Regions from separate parts of the Pelomonas dachongensis genome, predicted to be linked through region 1. Evidence: predicted binding sites of a transcription regulator. Region 1 holds the regulator's gene; the other holds the start of a gene.
The links. Region 1 encodes NrdR, which represses ribonucleotide reductase genes. Its sites were predicted from a motif close to CACNANATNTNGTG; they were not measured.
Positions count from the first base shown of each region.

Region 2: a site for NrdR is predicted at 5,639-5,652, ahead of ACG02S_RS04640 (ribonucleoside-diphosphate reductase subunit alpha). Genes of this name have one in related genera too.

Region 1 covers NZ_JBIGHY010000002.1:191,911-200,904, reverse strand. Annotated here, with positions in the region: gene ACG02S_RS05600 (hypothetical protein) at 1-982, opposite strand, end outside; gene ACG02S_RS05595 (PilW family protein) at 1,060-1,797, opposite strand; gene ACG02S_RS05590 (pilus assembly FimT family protein) at 1,797-2,399, opposite strand; gene ACG02S_RS05585 (type IV pilin protein) at 2,405-2,863, opposite strand; gene ACG02S_RS05580 (hypothetical protein) at 2,920-3,324, opposite strand; gene nrdR (transcriptional regulator NrdR) at 3,456-3,899, opposite strand; gene glyA (serine hydroxymethyltransferase) at 3,909-5,162, opposite strand; ZMP/ZTP riboswitch at 5,225-5,349, opposite strand; gene ACG02S_RS05565 (lytic transglycosylase domain-containing protein) at 5,358-6,218, opposite strand; gene ubiD (4-hydroxy-3-polyprenylbenzoate decarboxylase) at 6,437-7,999, shown strand; gene ACG02S_RS05555 (YdcF family protein) at 8,142-8,936, opposite strand; gene ACG02S_RS05550 (DUF748 domain-containing protein) at 8,977-8,994, shown strand, end outside.
Region 2 covers NZ_JBIGHY010000001.1:998,112-1,007,105, forward strand. Annotated here, with positions in the region: gene ffh (signal recognition particle protein) at 1-1,024, opposite strand, end outside; gene ACG02S_RS04620 (cytochrome C assembly family protein) at 1,083-1,952, shown strand; gene ACG02S_RS04625 (PP0621 family protein) at 1,949-2,200, shown strand; gene ACG02S_RS04630 (sensor histidine kinase) at 2,197-3,897, shown strand; gene ACG02S_RS04635 (sigma-54-dependent transcriptional regulator) at 3,909-5,396, shown strand; gene ACG02S_RS04640 (ribonucleoside-diphosphate reductase subunit alpha) at 5,923-8,829, shown strand; gene ACG02S_RS04645 (ribonucleotide-diphosphate reductase subunit beta) at 8,987-8,994, shown strand, end outside.

The DNA.
Region 1 (8,994 bases):
GCCCCGACAGCTGGACATCGCCGTCGGCGACGACCAGCATGGGGTCGCTGTCACTCCCAATGATCTTGTTGCTGCTGAGGGTCAGCCCGCCGTCGATCCATGCCATGCGGACTCCCGCCTTGTAGGCGTCTTCCAGCACGGTGCCGCAGTCGCCGTTGCATGTCAGTTTGCGCAGGGCGGGGTGGTTCTCGTAGCGATCCGCGGTCGCGCCCATGAACATGCGGAAAACGTCGACACCCACTTCGTTCAGCGTCGGGTCCTTCTTGATCAGGGCCAAGGCTGGAGGCGTACCGGGCACGCTCTCCAGGCGGCTTTCCACCAGCCCGTCGATGTTGCCGCCCGCCGTCACCAACAGGCCCGCCGATCCCGGCGACGTGTTGTGCAGGCCCAATCCTGCGCCTGTGGACGTCAGATTGCCCTTGACGACCAGCGGCACCAGCGGCGGTGACCTGACGGCACTGACCAGCGCCAGCATGACGCTCTGCAAGCTCTTGGCTTGATAGCGGGTGGTGTTGGTCTCGGCCCCCCGACAGTCGTCCACGACGCTGGTCGTGCATCCGAGTGCGGTCATGCTGATCGTGCCGGCGCCGTTGGGCACGGGGATGTATGAGAAGTTGACGTCGAAACTGGGCGTCAGTTCGCTGTTGGGCAGCGCCACCGGCACGGTCCGTTTTCCTAGCTCCTGGCAGCGACATTGCCAGCCGTCCTCACCTTTGACACAGCCGGCGGTGAGTAACGTGTAGCTCGTTTGCCGCAATGTCCGGTCCTCGGCGTTGATCGTCAGATACCGGTCGGCAAAGCGCTTGCCACCGCTCGCCACGGGCTTGCAGCTCGCATCGGTGGCCAAGCCGTTCAATTGCGCGAGCGCCCATTCCGTGCCCGCCTCCGAGGCTTCCTGCGCCATGCTGGCGCGGTAGTAGCTGTTGGACATGCGCTGCTCGAACAGCAACCCCCGGTTGGCATAGGCGGCCAGCAGCGCCATGATCAGGAACAACATCATGACGACGACCAGCGTCGCCGCACCCTGCTGGCGGTCAGAAGTGGAGAGCGACACCCTGTTCATGCCGGGCAGGCTCCGATCACCGCATCGGCGCGGATGCGTTCACTGCCGTTGAGGCTGCGCACGACCTGGCGGTCATGCTTGGCACGCCCCTGAAGTTGGAATTCGACATGCCGCACCTGCTGGACGGGACAATTCGCGCCCACGCAGGCGTTGTCGCAGAACTCGGCCAGCGATATGTCCTGCGTCTGGATGTCCACGGAAAAATCCAGGATCTCGACGGTCTCGGGATCGGTGATCGGTTGCCAGTTGTCGCGGCCCTCAATGCGCCCGAGCTTGAGATACAAGGCCTTGGTGTTCTTGTCCCACTTGATGCCGAAATACTCGTTGTCGCGCGGAGCGCCAGACGCGGGATAGTTGCCGCCATCCTTGCGCGCGTAAAGGTACTCGATGGCCCGCATCTGGTCGTTGTCGATATCGGCCACGGCCGCGTAGCGGTTGGCGCTGGCTGCCTGCGCAGGTCGCTGCGCGGGCGTGCCCACGCCTGTGGCGGGTGTCCACAGGCCGTACTGCGCCTGCCCTCGGAAGCCGGCACGCCGCAAATCTTGCTGCAGCAGATCTGCGGCCGCGCGCAGGTCCTGCTGGACCTGCATTTCCAGCATCAACCGCCGGTGTTCCGTGATCTGGTTGACCGCCACGATCGATGCGCCGGCAGCGACGATGAGGCCGATCGTGATGCCCACCATGAGCTCCACGAGCCCTAGGCCACGCTGTGCAGCATGTCTGTCGGTTCGCATCAACCGCATTTGGCAACTCCGCTGATGCTGCCGTCGGGAGAGCAGGTCCGGATGCGATTGGCCGTGTTCAGCTCGACGCGCATCTGCGCACCGGTGCGAGCGCCCTGGACCGTGATCTGCACACCCGTGACATCCAGGTACTGCTGATTTCGCTCGAAGGTCAACTGGTTGGCCTTTTGCGCATGTTTGCCCCATGAAGTGGCAGACGCCTCAAAGCTGACGCCGTCCGAATTCTTGAGCTGAAACACGCGCAGCACGGGGACATTGATGCCCTTGCACATTTCGGCCTGCGGCAGGTAGCAAACGCATTCGTCAGAAGGGTGCTGGATGTTCACCGACGCACAACTGACGGCATCGCTGGGATCTTTCTCCAAATGCACGACCACACTGTCACCGTTGGCGTTGGCCTCTGATCGGGCAAAGCTCAGAAGTCCGGCTAGCTCCTGGGTCACGGCCAAGATGCGGCGCCGCTCGAGCAGCCCCATCAGCGAGGGAATCGCCGCCGCCGTCAGCACGCCGACGATGATCACGACCACCATCACTTCGACCAGTCCCAGCCCGCCGGAGATCCGGGTCTTTGCCGAGCGGTGGGAATGGCGCATGGTGATCAACGGGGCCAGCAGGTCGAGCTGGTGTCGGCGTCGCTCGTGTCTTTGGACACGTAGTGGACGGCACCGCCCTCAACCTTGATGCCCATCTGCGCGCACTTGCTGTCGTACCGCTGAGGGCTGGTGCTGCGGACTTTGGCCAGGACCAGGTAGCCGGTGACCAAGGTGGCGGGCTCGCCGACCCCTTCGATGGACAGGTCGTAGTGATCTGCCACGTCACCGTTGCCCATACCCAGATCGCTCAGCGCCGCCGCGAAGCTGTTGCGGTTGCTGCGATAGCGCTCCTGCGCCTGGCTGACAGCGGTCAGCAGTTTCACGGCGTCAGCCCGCCGGCTGCGTTGCACATGCGACGTGTAGGCCGGGTAGGCAACGGCCGCCAGGATGCCGACGATGACCACCACCACCATCAACTCAATCAACGTGAATCCTGGGACGCGCCGGCGCGTTGATTTCTGCATGCTGGCATTCTCTGCATAGGGATTACGGGCGCTTACCAAACACAACCGTTCATCTGTCACGAACGGCCGCTGGTCGGCGCCCACCCTGATTGAGGGATGCGAATTCTGGCGCAGCGCGGCAAGCCGCCCAGCTGATCGCCGCAAGCGCAGCTGCGTACACGGCCCGTGATCGCCACCCCGTGGCGGACGGCCGCGCCGCTGTTCAGCTTCAGCTTGATGTTGACGGTTTGGGTCACCAGCCCCTGGCGCTGCTGGAGTTTCAGCGTCTCGGCGTTGCTGCGCAGGGTCACGGGCAGGCATTGCGGCAGCCATACGGCCTTGACGACGGGCCTCTCAGCCGGGCTGCAGTAGGACTGGCCACCGCTGCAGTCGTAGTCGTTGCGCGTGCCGGTGTGCGGCACACTGCAGGCGTTGGCGCCCTTGCGGCTGATGCGGAAGAACACAGATTCAGCAGCGCGCAAGGCTTCGCTGCGCGCCAGGCGCAGGTCGGTTCCCAGGGTCGGCGCAGCGTCTTTCCCTCCGAAGGCGGACCGGCGGGGGGGTCGGGGGACTCCCGTGACTCGCCCTCAAGGGGGATAAGGTTGTCCCGCGGTTAGATCTCGCGGATCAGCTGCCGGAACTCGTCCACGTCCTCGAAGCTGCGATAGACCGACGCGAAGCGCACGTAGGCTACCTTGTCGATGCGCTTGAGTTCACGCATGACCAGCTCGCCCAGCCGGGTGGACGCGATCTCGCGCGCGCCGCTGGCCAGCAGCTTTTCCTCGATGCGGTTCAGCGCCGCGTCGATCTGCTCGACGCTGACGGGCCGCTTGCGCAACGCCAGCTGCATGGAGGCACGCAGCTTGGCGGAATCGAAATCGGCGCGCCGCCCGTCCTTCTTGACGACCGACGGCATGGCGATGTCCGCCCGCTCGTACGTCGTGAAGCGCTTGTCGCAGGACAGGCAGCGGCGCCGGCGCCGGACGACGTCTCCCTCATCCGACTCCCGGGTCTCTGAGACCTGGGTTTCGGTGTGAGAGCAGAACGGGCAGCGCATCGGGTGCGGTTAACCGCGGTACACGGGGAAAGCGGACGTCAGTGCGGCGACCTTCTCGCGCACGGCGGCGAGGTTGGCCTCGTCGTGCGGCTTGTCTAGCACGTCGGCGATCAGGTGGGCTGTGGCGCGCACCTGTTCTTCCTTGAAGCCGCGCGTCGTCATGGCCGGCGTGCCCAGGCGGATACCGCTGGTCACCATCGGCTTTTGCGGGTCGTTGGGGATGCCGTTCTTGTTGCAGGTCATGTGGGCGGCGCCCAGGATGGCCTCGGCTTCCTTGCCGGTCAGATTCTTGGGGCGCAGGTCCACGAGCATCACGTGGCTTTCCGTGCCGCCGGAGACGATGCGCAGGCCGCGCTCGATCAGTGTCTCGGCCAGCACCTTGGCGTTCTTGACGACCTGTTCCTGGTAGGCCTTGAACTCGGGGCTCAAAGCTTCCTTGAAAGCCACCGCCTTGCCGGCGATGACGTGCATCAGTGGGCCGCCCTGGATGCCGGGGAAGATCGCCGAGTTGATCTTCTTGGCAATGGCTTCGTCGTTCGTCAGGATGATGCCACCGCGCGGGCCGCGCAGGCTCTTGTGCGTGGTGGACGTGACGACGTCGGCATGCGGCAGCGGGTTCGGGTAGACGCCCGCAGCGATCAGGCCGGCGTAGTGGGCCATGTCGACCATGAAATAGGCGCCGATCTCCTTGGCGATCTTGCCGAAGCGCTCGAAGTCGATGCGCAGCGAGTAGGCTGACGCGCCCGCGATGATGAGCTTGGGCTTCTTCTCGCGGGCCAGCGCTTCCATCGCGTCGTAGTCGATGGCTTCGTTCGCGTCCAAGCCGTAGCTGATGACGTTGAACCACTTGCCGCTCATGTTCAGCGGCATGCCGTGGGTCAGGTGTCCGCCTTCGGCCAGGCTCATGCCCATGATGGTGTCGCCGGGCTGCAGCAGCGCGAAGAACACACCCTGGTTGGCCTGTGAGCCGCTGTTGGGCTGCACATTGGCGAACTCGGCACCGAAGAGCTGCTTCAGGCGGTCGATGGCGAGTTGCTCTGCCACGTCCACGTACTCGCAGCCGCCGTAGTAGCGCTTGCCGGGGTAGCCTTCGGCGTACTTGTTGGTCAGCTGGCTGCCCTGGGCTTCCATGACGGCCGGCGACGTGTAGTTCTCGCTGGCGATCAGCTCGATGTGGTCTTCCTGGCGGCGAGTCTCGTTCTGGACGGCTGTCCAGAGCTCGGGGTCGACCAGGGCGAGGGTGGAGGTGGTGCGGTCAAACATGGCAGTGTTTCCGAAGGTCAGGCGGTGAATCCCAGGCGCTCACGAGCGGGCGTGGCGACGAACTGGGCTGCCCAGGCGAACGGCTGATAGCGGTTGTCGTTCGAATGAAGACAGTCGCCTCACGCTCCCCGGTGGTGGCCCACCTCGGGTCAGCTTGTGACCCTGATCGCCAGTCGCGTGAGCGGCAAGTGTAGTTCAGCGCAGCAGGGCGACCTGGGCGGAATCGTCCCCCAGCGGGGCCGACGCGGCTTCGCGCATCGGCGAGGGTCGCACCGTCGCCGTCGCGTTGGCCGGCACGCTGCGGCCGGAGACGACCGCCTTCAGCAGGTCGTGCTCGCCCAGAACCCGGCCGGCATAGCCGGTGTCGTCGGCCAGGTTGGCGGCGCCCACGTAGTAGCGCAGGCCTTCCTCCAGGCCGCCGGCGCGCTGGATGCATTCCTTCAGCACCTGCACGCCTACCCGCAGGTTGGTCACCGGATCGAATGCAGCGTGCGTACCGCCAAAAGCCTCGTACTTGTCGTCGTGCACGCGCGTCATCACCTGCATCAGGCCTTGCGCGCCCACGGGGCTCTGGGCGAACGGGTTGAAGCCGGATTCGATGGCCATGATGGCCAGGATCAGCGTGGGCTCGACCTTGGCGCGCTGGCCGACGGCCCATGCTTCCTGAACCAGCCGGCTGACAGGCTCCGGGGCCACGCGGTATCGACGGGCGAGCCAATGTGCCACGGCGGCTTGCTGGCGGCTCAGCTCGCGTGGATCGGCCGCGGTAGCGCGGGTGATGGCGTCCGGCTCGGCGGCGGCAAACAGCGTGTTGCCCTCGGCTTCGGCACGCGCCTCCTGGCGGGCGTTCAGCCAGCCCAGCGTGGCGGATTCCAGCTTCTCGCGCAGCCCGGCCTGGCTGGAAAACACCAGCAGCACGGCCACAACGGCCAGCCCGACCAGAGCCAGCGTGTTGTGGCTGACCACGAGCAGGCCGTTGCCGATGTCCTTCACGAACAGCGACGCCGAATTCCGCGTGAGGCGAACCAGGCTGAGTAGGTCTTGACGTGTCGTCATGCGACTCCCTTGTGTCGCGCTCTGCCGCAGGCTGCTGCCGACAGCGGCAGTCTGTGGAGGGCGACGGTGATAATTTCACGGCCAGCTGGCGTTTCGCGGCGCATTGCGCGCCTGTCGAGCCGGCCGGATGGGTTCAGTAGAAACCCGGAACCTGCGAATTTTACGGGTCGAAGATAACCAGTCAAGGTTGTTTGACTCAATCAAAACTACTTTTGGTTATGAAATACACCGACCTGCGCGACTTCATGGCGGGCCTTGAAGGCCTGGGCGAACTCAAGCGCGTGCGTGAAAAAGTCTCGCCCGTGCTGGAGATCACGGCCCTCAGCGACCGCGTGCTGAGAGCCGGAGGACCGGCCTTGCTGTTCGAGAACCCGTCGGGGTTCACGACGCCAGCGCTGACCAATCTTTTCGGGACAACGCGCCGCGTCGCACTCGGCATGGGCGCTGAGTCTCTGGCCGATTTGAGGGATGTCGGCCGGGTGCTCGCCAGCCTCAAGGAACCCGATCCGCCCAAGGGCTTGAAGGACGCTGGCAAGCTGCTGCAGATGGCCAAGGCGTTGTGGGACATGAAGCCAGCCGTACAACGTCGTGCCGCGTGCCAGGAGGAGATCCTGGAAGGCAGCGACGTCGACCTCGGTCGACTGCCGGTTCAGACCTGCTGGCCGGGCGACGTGGCCCCCCTGATCACGTGGGGTCTCGTCATCACGCGCGGCCCGACCCGCACCCGGCAGAACCTGGGCATCTACCGCCAGCAGGTCATTGGCAAGCGCCAGGTCATCATGCGCTGGCTGGCGCACCGCGGCGGTGCGCTGGATTTCCGCGACCATGCGTTGGCACATCCCGGACAGGCATTTCCCATCGCCGTGGCGCTGGGGGCCGACCCGGCCACCATCCTGGGTGCCGTGACACCGGTGCCGGATTCGTTGTCCGAGTACCAATTCGCCGGCCTGCTGCGTGGCTCGCGCACCGAGCTGGTCAACACCGGTGTCGGCCGAGAGGGAGCGCCTTTACAGGCGCCCGCATCGGCAGAAATCGTGCTGGAAGGGCACATTCCGCCCGCCGAGCCCGGCTATACCGGCGTCAGTGAAGCCGGTATACCCCTGAAAGAGAAGGGCGGCTACCTGCATGCGCTGGAAGGCCCCTATGGCGACCACACGGGGTATTACAACGAGCAGGATTGGTTCCCGGTCTTCGAGGTCACGCGGCTCACGCAGCGCCGCAACCCCATCTACCACTCCACCTACACCGGCAAGCCGCCCGACGAACCGGCCATCCTGGGCGTGGCGCTGAACGAGGTGTTCGTGCCCATCCTGCAGAAGCAGTTTCCCGAGATCGTCGACTTCTACCTGCCCCCGGAAGGTTGCAGCTATCGCATGGCGGTCGTGTCGATAAAGAAGGCCTACCCCGGCCATGCCAAGCGGCTGATGTTCGGCATCTGGAGCTTCCTGCGCCAGTTCATGTACACCAAGTTCATCGTCGTCGTGGACGACGACATCGACACGCGCAACTGGCAGGAAGTGATCTGGGCCATCACCACCCGTATGGACCCGGTGCGTGACACCACGCTGGTGGACAACACGCCCATCGACTACCTGGACTTCGCGTCGCCCGTCAGCGGCCTGGGCGGCAAGATGGGCATGGACGCCACCAACAAGTGGCCCGGCGAGACCGACCGCGAATGGGGCCGCGGCATCAGCCTGCCGCAGGAGGTCACGGCGCGGGCCGAGGCGCTATTCGGGCAACTCTTCTTGAAGGAGGCGGGAGGCTCGCCTACTCTTTGAATGCCTTTTCAGGCACAACCTCTGGCGCAATCTTTGCGCGCCAGGAGCCCAGTGGCAGATCGCCTCTGAGCCCCATGGTGGCCTCGCCACCCGACCCCGCCCGGCCTTCAAGCCCGGCGGGGTTTCTATTGGTGAAAACGGCTCAGCGCCCACTCCACCAGGCCAGCGTCTCGTAGACCACGTAGCGCACGCGCGCGAAGCCGCCCGGGGACGGGCACCAGTCGTCGAAGCTCGTCAGCGCGTCCGCGCGCAGCCCCACGGGCGCCGCCACCACCTGCATGCCCAGCGGCGCGGCGGCAGCCTCGAAGGCACGCAGCGAGCGGCGCATGTGCTCCGCATGCGTGACCAGCACCACCCGGCGCACGCCGTCCTTGTGCAGCAGCGGCAGCGTGTTGGCCGCGTTCTCGCGCGTGTCCCGGGAGCTGCCCTCGGCCCAGCGCAGCGGCAGTGCGTAGTCCTCGGCGGCTACACGGCCGACGATGCTGGCTTCGGATTCGCGCAGCTCCGTCGCGGCCCAGCCGATGCCGCCCGAGAAGGCCAGCGGCCAGCCGCTGCGCCGCGCGACCCACACCCCGTAAGCAAGCCGTTCGGCCGTGGCGGTCTTCGGCGAGCCGGCGTCGTACGGCGGTGCGTAGCGGTTCACGCCACCCCCCAGCACCAGGACCGCGCCGTCCGTGCGGCCGCGCAGGTCGTTCAACTGGGTCGGGCTCAGCGCGGCGGGCTGGCCTGCGGCCCTGCTCAACAACTCGCCGACGGCCTCGGTGGCCGACAACCAGACGCCCAGCAACGCAACCGCCAGAAGCAGCCCGCCGCCGCGCCGGTGTCGATGCAAGCGCCAGCCGCCGCAGGCCGCCAGCAGCAGCAAAGGCGCCGGCGGCAGCATCGCTGCAAGCAACAGGCTCTTGAGGGCAGGGTAGGCGACGGTCGCGAGGCTCACGGTGGGCATCATCGCCGACATCAATAATGCGTTCGCCGTGATGACGTTTTCCCCTTCC
Region 2 (8,994 bases), on a different contig from region 1:
TCATCTGCGCAATCTGCTGCAGGAAGTCGTTCAGGTCGAAGCCGCTGCCGTCCTTCAGCTTCTGAGCAAAGGCCTGCGCGTCCGCCAGGTCCACGCTCTGCGTGACCTGCTCCACCAGTGCGACGATGTCGCCCATGCCCAGCACGCGGCCGGCATGGCGCTCGGCGTCGAACACCTCCAGGCCGTCGATCTTTTCTGACACGCCGGCGAACTTGATCGGCGCGCCAGTGATCTGGCGCACCGACAGCGCCGCGCCGCCGCGCGAGTCGCCGTCCAGCTTGGTCAGGATGACGCCGGTCAGCGGCAGCGCTTCCTTGAACGCCTTGGCCGTGTTGATCGCATCCTGGCCCTGCATCGCGTCGACGACGAACAGCGTCTCGACCGGGTTGATGGCCGCGTGCAGCTCCTTGATCTCGGCCATCAAGGCCTCGTCGATGGCCAGGCGGCCGGCGGTGTCGACCAGCAGCACGTCGAAGTAGTGACGGCGGGCGTGGTCCAGTGCGGCCAGCGCGATGTCGCGCGGCTTCTGGCCGGGGTCGGATGGGAACCACTCGCCGCCGGCCTGCTTGGTCACCGTCTTCAACTGCTCGATGGCGGCCGGGCGGTAGACGTCGGCGGAGACCGTCAGCACCTTCTTCTTGCGCTTATCGATCAGGTGCTTGGTCAGCTTGGCGGTCGTGGTCGTCTTGCCGGCGCCTTGCAAGCCGGCCATGAGGATGACGGCGGGCGGCTGGGCGGCCAGGTTGATGTCGGCCACACCCTCGCCCATGGTGGCGGCGAGTTCCTTGTGGACGACCGAGACCAGCACCTGGCCCGGGTTCAGCGACCCGACGACCTCCTGGCCTAGCGCCTTGTCCTTCACGCGGGCGATGAAGTCGCGCACCACGGGCAGGGCCACGTCCGCTTCGAGCAGAGCCATGCGCACCTCGCGCAGCATGTCCTGGACGTTGCTCTCGGTGATGCGGGCCTGGCCGCGCATCGTCTTGACGAGGCGACTCAGGCGGTCGGTGAGGTTGGATGCCATGGGTTTCGGAGGGGCCGGGTCGCCAGAACGGCGTGAGGCCAAAAGTACACTGCGTGCCATGAGTTTATCGCCCGCCCCCCTCGGAGACGCCGTTGCCTTTGCTGGCAGCCCCGGGCCGAGCGTGGCGCTCGCGGTGGCCAGCGGGCTGGCGCTGCTGGGCTATGTGTGGGTGGGCCTGTTGCGCGCCCGCGCGTCCGAGGGCGATGCCATCGTGCGCCGCCCGCTGCGCTCCGTGCCGCCGATGGCGCTGGCCTGGACTGCGCATTTCATCGCGCTGTTCATCGACATCAGTGGCTATGGCCTGGCCACGCCTGGCGCGCGCTTCGGCTTTGCGCCGGCGCTGTCGATGACGGCCTGGCTGGTGCTGACCGTCTATCTGATCGAAAGCCGCTTCCTGCCACTGCACAGCGTGCGCCGCGTGCTGGCCTGGCTGGCGGCGGTGGCCGTGCTGCTGGCCTGGAGTTTTCCCGGCGAGAGCCGGCCACAGGCGGCCTCGCCCTGGGCGCCGCTGCACTGGGTGCTGGGTCTAGCGTCCTACGGCCTGTTCGGCGTGGCCGTGCTGCATGCGGCCCTGATGAACCGTGCCGAGCTGCAGCTGCGCCGCAAGCAGTCCACGCCCGGCGGGTTGCCGCTGCTGCAGCTGGAGCGGCTGACCTTCAATTTCGTCGCGGCCGGCGTGGGCGTGCTGTCGCTTGCCATCGTGCTGGGGTGGTGGTTCACGCCGCACTGGAAGTGGGATCACAAGAACCTGCTGGCGGTGCTGGGCTGGCTGGTGCTGGCCGGGCTGCTGGTGGGCCGGCGCATCTACGGCTGGCGCGGCCGGCGCGCGACACGCTGGCTGTACGCCGGCGCTGCGCTGTTGCTGCTGTCCTATGCCGGGTCGCGCTTCGTGCTGGAAGTAGTGCTGCAGCGGGGAGCTGGCGCATGAAGTACGTGCTGCTGCTGGCGGTGCTCGCAATTCTCTTCTTCGTGCTGGGCGCCAAGCGCGCCAGGGGCGCGAAGGAGCGTGAGCCCGAGGCCCGCAGGCCCGCCGAACCGGCGCGGCCGAAGGCGATGCTTAGCTGTGCCGAATGCGGCATGCACCTGCCGGCCGACGAGACGCTGCCGGGCAAGGGCGGCGTGTTCTGCAGCGCGGCGCACCGGGCCAGCTTCGAGTCCCGCCAGGGGCCTGCTTGAGCCCGGACTCGACGCTGAACTCCCAGCTCGATCCGGCCTCCGGGCGCGACAGCTGGTTCGTCGAGTCGGCGCCGGCGGAGCATGCTGACAGCAGCACGACCTTCGAGCGGCTTTACCGCGCCTTTCTCGCGGCCCGGGCCGCGCTGGGCCTGGCGCTGATCGCGGCCCAGTTGGTGGCCGCTGCGCTGGGCACGCCGCCGGCCTCGTCGACGCTGACGCTGAGCGCGTCGTATGCGTTCGCGGCCGTGGCGTTGTGGTTGTTGCCGCCGCTGCGCCGCGGCGTGACGGCGCGCAGCATGGCGCGTGTCAGCAGCCCGCACTGGTGGGCTGCCATCGGCGTGGACCTGGTGCTGTTCGGCGTGCTGCAGGCGTTGGACCCGAGCGGCGTGAACTACGGCGCGCTGTTCGTCATGCCGGTGCTGATGGCGGCGGTGCTGAGCCCGCGCTTGCTGGCGCTGGCGACGGCGGCGGTGGCGACGCTGGCGCTGTTGGCGGCGTCGAGCTGGTCGCTGCTGCTGCTCGGCGTGGATGTTGGCCTGAAGACGACGCAGGCCGGGCTGGTGGGCGGCGGCCTGTTCGCCGTCAGCCTGCTGGCCGGCGAGCTGAGCGCGCGGCTGGCCCGCGAGGAACGGGCCGCGCGCGGCAGCCTGGCGCTGGCCCGCCAGCAGGAGCAGCTGAACCGCCTGGTCATCGACGAGATGCAGGAAGGCGTGCTGGTGGTAGACCGCCGTGGCCGCGTGCGCGCCAGCAACCCGGCGTCGCGAACCTTGCTGGGCGCGGATGGCGGTGAGTTGAGCTGGCAACTGCGTGGCCGGCCCGACTGGCAGCCGCTGGCGCTGGCGCTGGAGGAGGCCTACGCCGGCGGCCGCGGTGCCGAGCTGGACGTGGCGCTGCCGCTGCCTGGCGGCATCAGCCGAAGCCTGCGCCTGCGGCTGCGCTTCACCCGCCAGCGTGAGGGCAGCGAGGAGCTATGCGTGATGTTCGTGGAGGACAACCGCGAGCTGCTGGCTCGCACGCGCCAGGAGAAGCTGGCCGCGATGGGCCGCGTGTCGGCCGGCATCGCGCACGAGATCCGCAACCCGCTGGCGGCGATTGCCCAGGCCAATGCGCTGATCGCCGAGGACGTGGCGGGCATGCGCGCCGAGGAGCTGACGCGGATGGTGGCGTCCAACGTGCAGCGGCTCAAGCGCCTTGTGGACGACGTGACCGAGGTGGCGCCCGGCGTGCAGCCCGACACGCTGGCGCTGGACGCCAGCGCGCTGGTGCACGAAACCTGCGTGGACTGGGCGCTGGTCAACGGCATCGAGGCCGGTCCGCAGAGCCGCTTCAGGCTGCAGGTGGCCGCGCCCGATTTGGTCGCGCTGTTCGACGCCGAGCACCTGCGCCGCATCCTGGTCAACCTGCTGGACAACGCGCTGCGGCACGCGCAGGACGGGCCCGACACGGTTGGCGTGCGGCTGGCGCGCCAGGGCGATGCGCTGGAGCTGACGGTGCGCAGCGCCGGCCTGCCGGTGGCGCCCGAGGTCGAGCGCCACCTGTTCGAGCCGTTCTTCTCGACGCGCAGCCGTGGCACGGGGCTGGGCCTCTATATTTGCCGTGAGCTGTGCGAGCGCCACGGCGCGCGCATCGATTTCCGCCGCGCCAGCGATGCGGCGGCCAACGAGTTCTGCGTGCGTCTGCGCATGCCCGGCATCTGACCCCGCCCGAGATGAGCAAATCCCCCACCGAGCGCCTGCTGGTCATCGACGACGAGCCGGACCTGCGCACGCTCTACGAGCTGACCCTGATGCGCGAGGGCTACGAGATCGACAGTGCCGGCTCCGTGGCCGAGGCGCTGGAGCATCTGCAGGGGCGCAGTTATGGCGCCGTCATCACCGACATGAAGCTGCCCGACGGGTCGGGTCTCGCGGTGCTGCGCTGGCTGGAGCAGGCGGCGCGACCGGAGCGGGCGATCGTCATCACGGCCTTTGGTTCCGCCGAGAACGCGGTGGAGGCTTTGAAGGCCGGCGCGTTTGATTACCTGACCAAGCCGGTCGACCTGCGCCAGTTCCGCCAGGTGGTCGGTTCCGCGCTGGGCCGCCAGCCAGCGAGCAGGGCGCCCGAGCCGCAGGCGCGTGCGGCGGCCAGCGTCGTGGCGGCGGTGGCCGCGACAGCGTTGCGCCTGGTGGGTGAGTCGCCCGCCATCCGCGCGGTGCGCGCGCTGATCGACAAGGTCGCGCGCAGCATGGCGCCGGTGCTGGTGCACGGCGAGTCGGGCACCGGCAAGGAGTTGGTGGCGCGCGCCATCCACGACCACGGCACGCGCGCCAGCCAGCGTTTCGTCGCCGTGAACTGCGGCGCCATTCCCGAGAACCTGTTGGAGGCCGAGTTCTTTGGCTACCGCAAGGGCGCGTTCACCGGCGCGAACGAAGACCGGGAGGGATTCTTCCAGGCGGCCGACGGCGGCACGCTGTTCCTCGACGAGATCGGCGACCTGCCGCTGGCGATGCAGAGCAAGCTGCTGCGCGTGATCCAGGAGCGCTCGGTGCGCCCGGTCGGCGCGACGGCCGAGACGCCGATCAACGTGCGCATCCTCAGCGCCACGCACAAGGATTTGAGCGCGGAGGTCGCGGCGGGGCGCTTCCGGCAGGATTTGTTCTACCGGCTCAATGTCATCCAGATCCGCGTGCCGCCGCTGCGCGAGCGGCTGGAGGATCTGGGTCTGATCAGCGACCGCGTGCTCGCCCGCATCGCGCAAGACGCCGGCGTGTCGCCCACGCCGCGACTGACGCCCGGCGCGCTGCAGACGCTGTCGCGCTATGCCTTCCCCGGCAATGTGCGTGAGCTGGAGAACCTGCTGCACCGCGCGCTGGCGCTGGCCGGCGGTGAATGGATAGGCGCCGAGGACCTGGGGCTGCCCGACACGCTGCTGGACGATGGCGGCAGCGTGTCGCAGTTCGGCACGCTGGAAACGGCGGACGAGGCGCCAGGTCCGGGGGCGTCGGTCGTCGAAGGGCTGTCGTTGCCCGAGCAGCTACCTGACGACCTGGCGCTCTATCTCGACGAGGTCGAGCGCGCCATCCTGTTGCGGGCGCTGGAGCAGCACCGCTTCAACCGCACGGCGGCGGCGGCGAGCCTGGGGCTGTCGCTGCGGCAGATCCGCTACCGCATGGCACGGCTGGCGATTGCAGACCCGGCGCCCGGCGCGCCACGCTGAGGCTCGGCCTCGGGATTTGCCCTGCTTGAATCCCGCGCGCAGCGCGCTGCGGTCACCGACGCCGCCGCGCAAACCCAGCAACGGTGCGGGCTGGCGCGGCCTTCCGGCGCGCTGCCCAATGCTCATGCGGGTTGCGGTGCGCGTGACCCGTGTTGATCGGGCTCGGCGCCGGAATGGCCGTTTTCTAGGGGGTGCGAGTCACGGGTTTTCACACTATCTGTAGTGCTTGAGGGGGCGGGGTGCCACATATATAGTGTTCTCTCGTGTTATTCTGCCGACCCAGTCGATACCCCATGAACCCCTCCCTGGAAGCGCTGTTTGACGTGGCTTGCTGCCAGTTGCGTCACCCCCAGCGACACCCCAGCGAGCCGCGCCGCGAAGCCGGCCTCGTCATGGTGAGACCGGGACGCGATTCCGCTTTGGAAACCGCGTGGTCCCCGTTTGAAACCCCTCACGATGCGCTGACCCTCCGCCGCCAGGTCGGAGTCGCGCATCGCATTGCAGTCTCTCGATAAAGGATTCCGTCATGCAACAAACCGTCTCCGGCCAGGCACCCGCCACCGCCGCACCGGTCGCGTTTGAATCCGGCGCGCCCACCACCAAGGTTGCCCAGCCGTCGCCGTCGACCTACCAGGCTTACCAGATCCTGCGCCGCAACGGCGCCGTGGTCTCGTTCGAGCCGAGCAAGATCGCCGTGGCGTTGATGAAGGCGTTCCTGGCGGTGCACGGCACGAGCGGTGCGGCTTCGGCCAGCGTGCGCGAGACGGTCGAGCAGCTGACGCAGAACGTCGTGCGTGCGCTGCTGCGCTCGCGCCCGAGCGGCGGCACCTTCCACATCGAGGATGTGCAGGACCAGGTCGAGCTGGGCCTGATGCGCAGCGGTCAGCATGACGTGGCCCGCGCCTACGTGCTGTACCGCGAGCGCCGTGCGCAGGAACGCGCGTCGCAGGGGGAAGCCGCGCGTGTGGCCGAGCCGTCGCTGATGGTCATCGACGGTGGCGAGCGCCGCCCGCTGGACCTGGGCCAGCTGAAGTCGCTGATCGCCTCGGCCTGCGAGAACCTCGGCGCCGACGTGAAGCCGGATCCCGTGCTGGCCGAGACCCAGCGCAACCTGTACGACGGCGTGCCCATCGACGAGGTCTACAAGGCTGCCATCCTGGCCGCGCGCACGCTGATCGAGAAGGACCCCGGCTACAGCCGCGCCACGGCCCGGCTGCTGCTGCACACCATCCGCCGCGAGATCATCGGTGGCGAGGTCATGCAGTCTGAAATGCAGACGCGCTACGCCGAGTACTTCCCCGGCTACATCAAGAAGGGCATCGCGGCCGAGCTGCTGGACGAGAAGCTGGGCCAGTTCGACCTGGTCCGCCTCGGCGCCGCGCTGAAGGCCGAACGCGACCTGCAGTTCGACTACCTCGGCCTGCAGACGCTGTATGACCGCTACTTCCTGCACATCGAAGACACCCGCATCGAGATGCCGCAGGCGTTCTTCATGCGAGTGGCCATGGGCCTGGCGCTGGGCGAGATCGACCGCGAGGCGCGCGCCATCGAGTTCTACGAAGTGCTGTCCAGCTTCGACTTCATGTCCAGCACGCCGACGCTGTTCAACGCCGGCACGCGCCGCTCGCAGCTGTCCAGCTGCTACCTGACGACGGTCAGCGACGACCTGGACGGCATCTACGAGGCGCTGAAGGAAAACGCGCTGCTGAGCAAGTTCGCCGGCGGCCTGGGCAACGATTGGACGCCGGTGCGTGCGCTGGGCTCACACATCAAGGGCACCAACGGCAAGAGCCAAGGCGTCGTGCCCTTCCTGAAGGTCGTCAACGACACGGCCGTGGCCGTGAACCAGGGTGGCAAGCGCAAGGGCGCCGTCTGCGCCTACCTGGAAACCTGGCACCTGGACATCGAAGAGTTCTTGGACCTGCGCAAGAACACCGGCGACGACCGCCGCCGCACGCACGACATGAACACCGCGAACTGGATTCCCGACCTGTTCATGCGCCGTGTGCTGGAAGGCGGCGACTGGACGCTGTTCAGCCCGTCCACCTGCCCGGACCTGCACGACAAGTTCGGCAAGGCTTTCGAGGAAGCCTATGTGGGTTATGAGCGCAAGGCGGATCGCGGCGAGCTGAAGCTATTCAAGCGCATGCCCGCCAAGGACCTGTGGCGCAAGATGCTGTCGATGCTGTTCGAGACGGGCCACCCCTGGATCACGTTCAAGGACGCCTGCAACGTGCGCAGTCCGCAGCAGCACGTCGGCGTGGTGCACTCGTCCAACCTGTGCACCGAGATCACGCTGAACACCAACGACAGCGAGATCGCCGTCTGCAATCTGGGCTCGGTCAACCTGGCTCAGCACATCAAGGATGGCGAGATCGACCAGGTCAAGCTGAAGAGGACCACGCGCACCGCGATGCGGATGCTCGACAACGTCATCGACATCAACTACTACGCCGTCAAGAAGGCGCGTGACTCCAACCTGCGCCACCGCCCGGTGGGCCTGGGCATCATGGGCTTCCAGGACGCGCTGTACCAGCTGCGCACGCCGTATGCGTCGCAGGCTGCTGTCGAGTTCGCCGACCGCTCGATGGAGGCCGTCTGCTACCACGCCTACTGGGCCTCGACCGAACTGGCCGAAGAGCGTGGCCGCTATTCCTCGTACAAGGGCTCGCTGTGGGATCGCGGCATCCTGCCGATCGATTCGCTGGATCTGCTTGCCGAAGCCCGCGGTGGCTATGTCGACGTGGACCGCTCGACGACGCTGGACTGGGACGCGCTGCGCGGGCGCATCGCCGCGCACGGCATGCGCAACAGCAACTGCGTCGCCATCGCCCCGACCGCGACCATCTCCAACATCATCGGCGTGGACGCGTCCATCGAGCCCTGCTTCGGCAACCTGTCGGTCAAGTCCAACCTGTCCGGCGAGTTCACCGTCATCAACGAATCCCTGGTGCGTGACCTGAAGGCGCTGGGCCTGTGGGACGACGTGATGGTCATGGACCTCAAGCACTTCGACGGTTCGCTGCGCCGCATCGACCGCGTGCCCGAGGACATCAAGGCGCTGTATGCGACCGCCTTCGAGGTGGATACGTCGTGGCTGATCGAAGCCGGCGCGCGCCGCCAGAAGTGGATCGACCAGGCGCAGAGCCTGAACATCTACATGGCCGGTGCGTCGGGCAAGAAGCTGGACGAGACCTACAAGCTCGCATGGCAGCGCGGCCTGAAGACGACCTACTACCTGCGCACCATCAGCGCGACGCAGGCGGAGAAGAGCACGGTCACGCGCTCTGGCCAGCTGAACGCGGTGTCGTCCGGCGTTGCGCCGGTGATGGCTGCACCGGCTGCGCCTGTCGCTGCCGTGGAGCCCGAACTTCCGGCCACCGACATGAAGTTCTGCGCCATCGACGACCCCGGTTGCGAGGCCTGCCAGTAAATGAAGCAGCAGCGCGCACTTGTATAGACAAGTGCGCGCTGCTTGTTTTCGATGCCCTCGCGCAACAAAGTTCGCGCGATTGATGCAAATAGCAGTGGCGGGTTCTTGTTGAACCCCGCAAGCACTGCCGATAATTCGAAGCGATAGGAAGCACACCATGCTGGA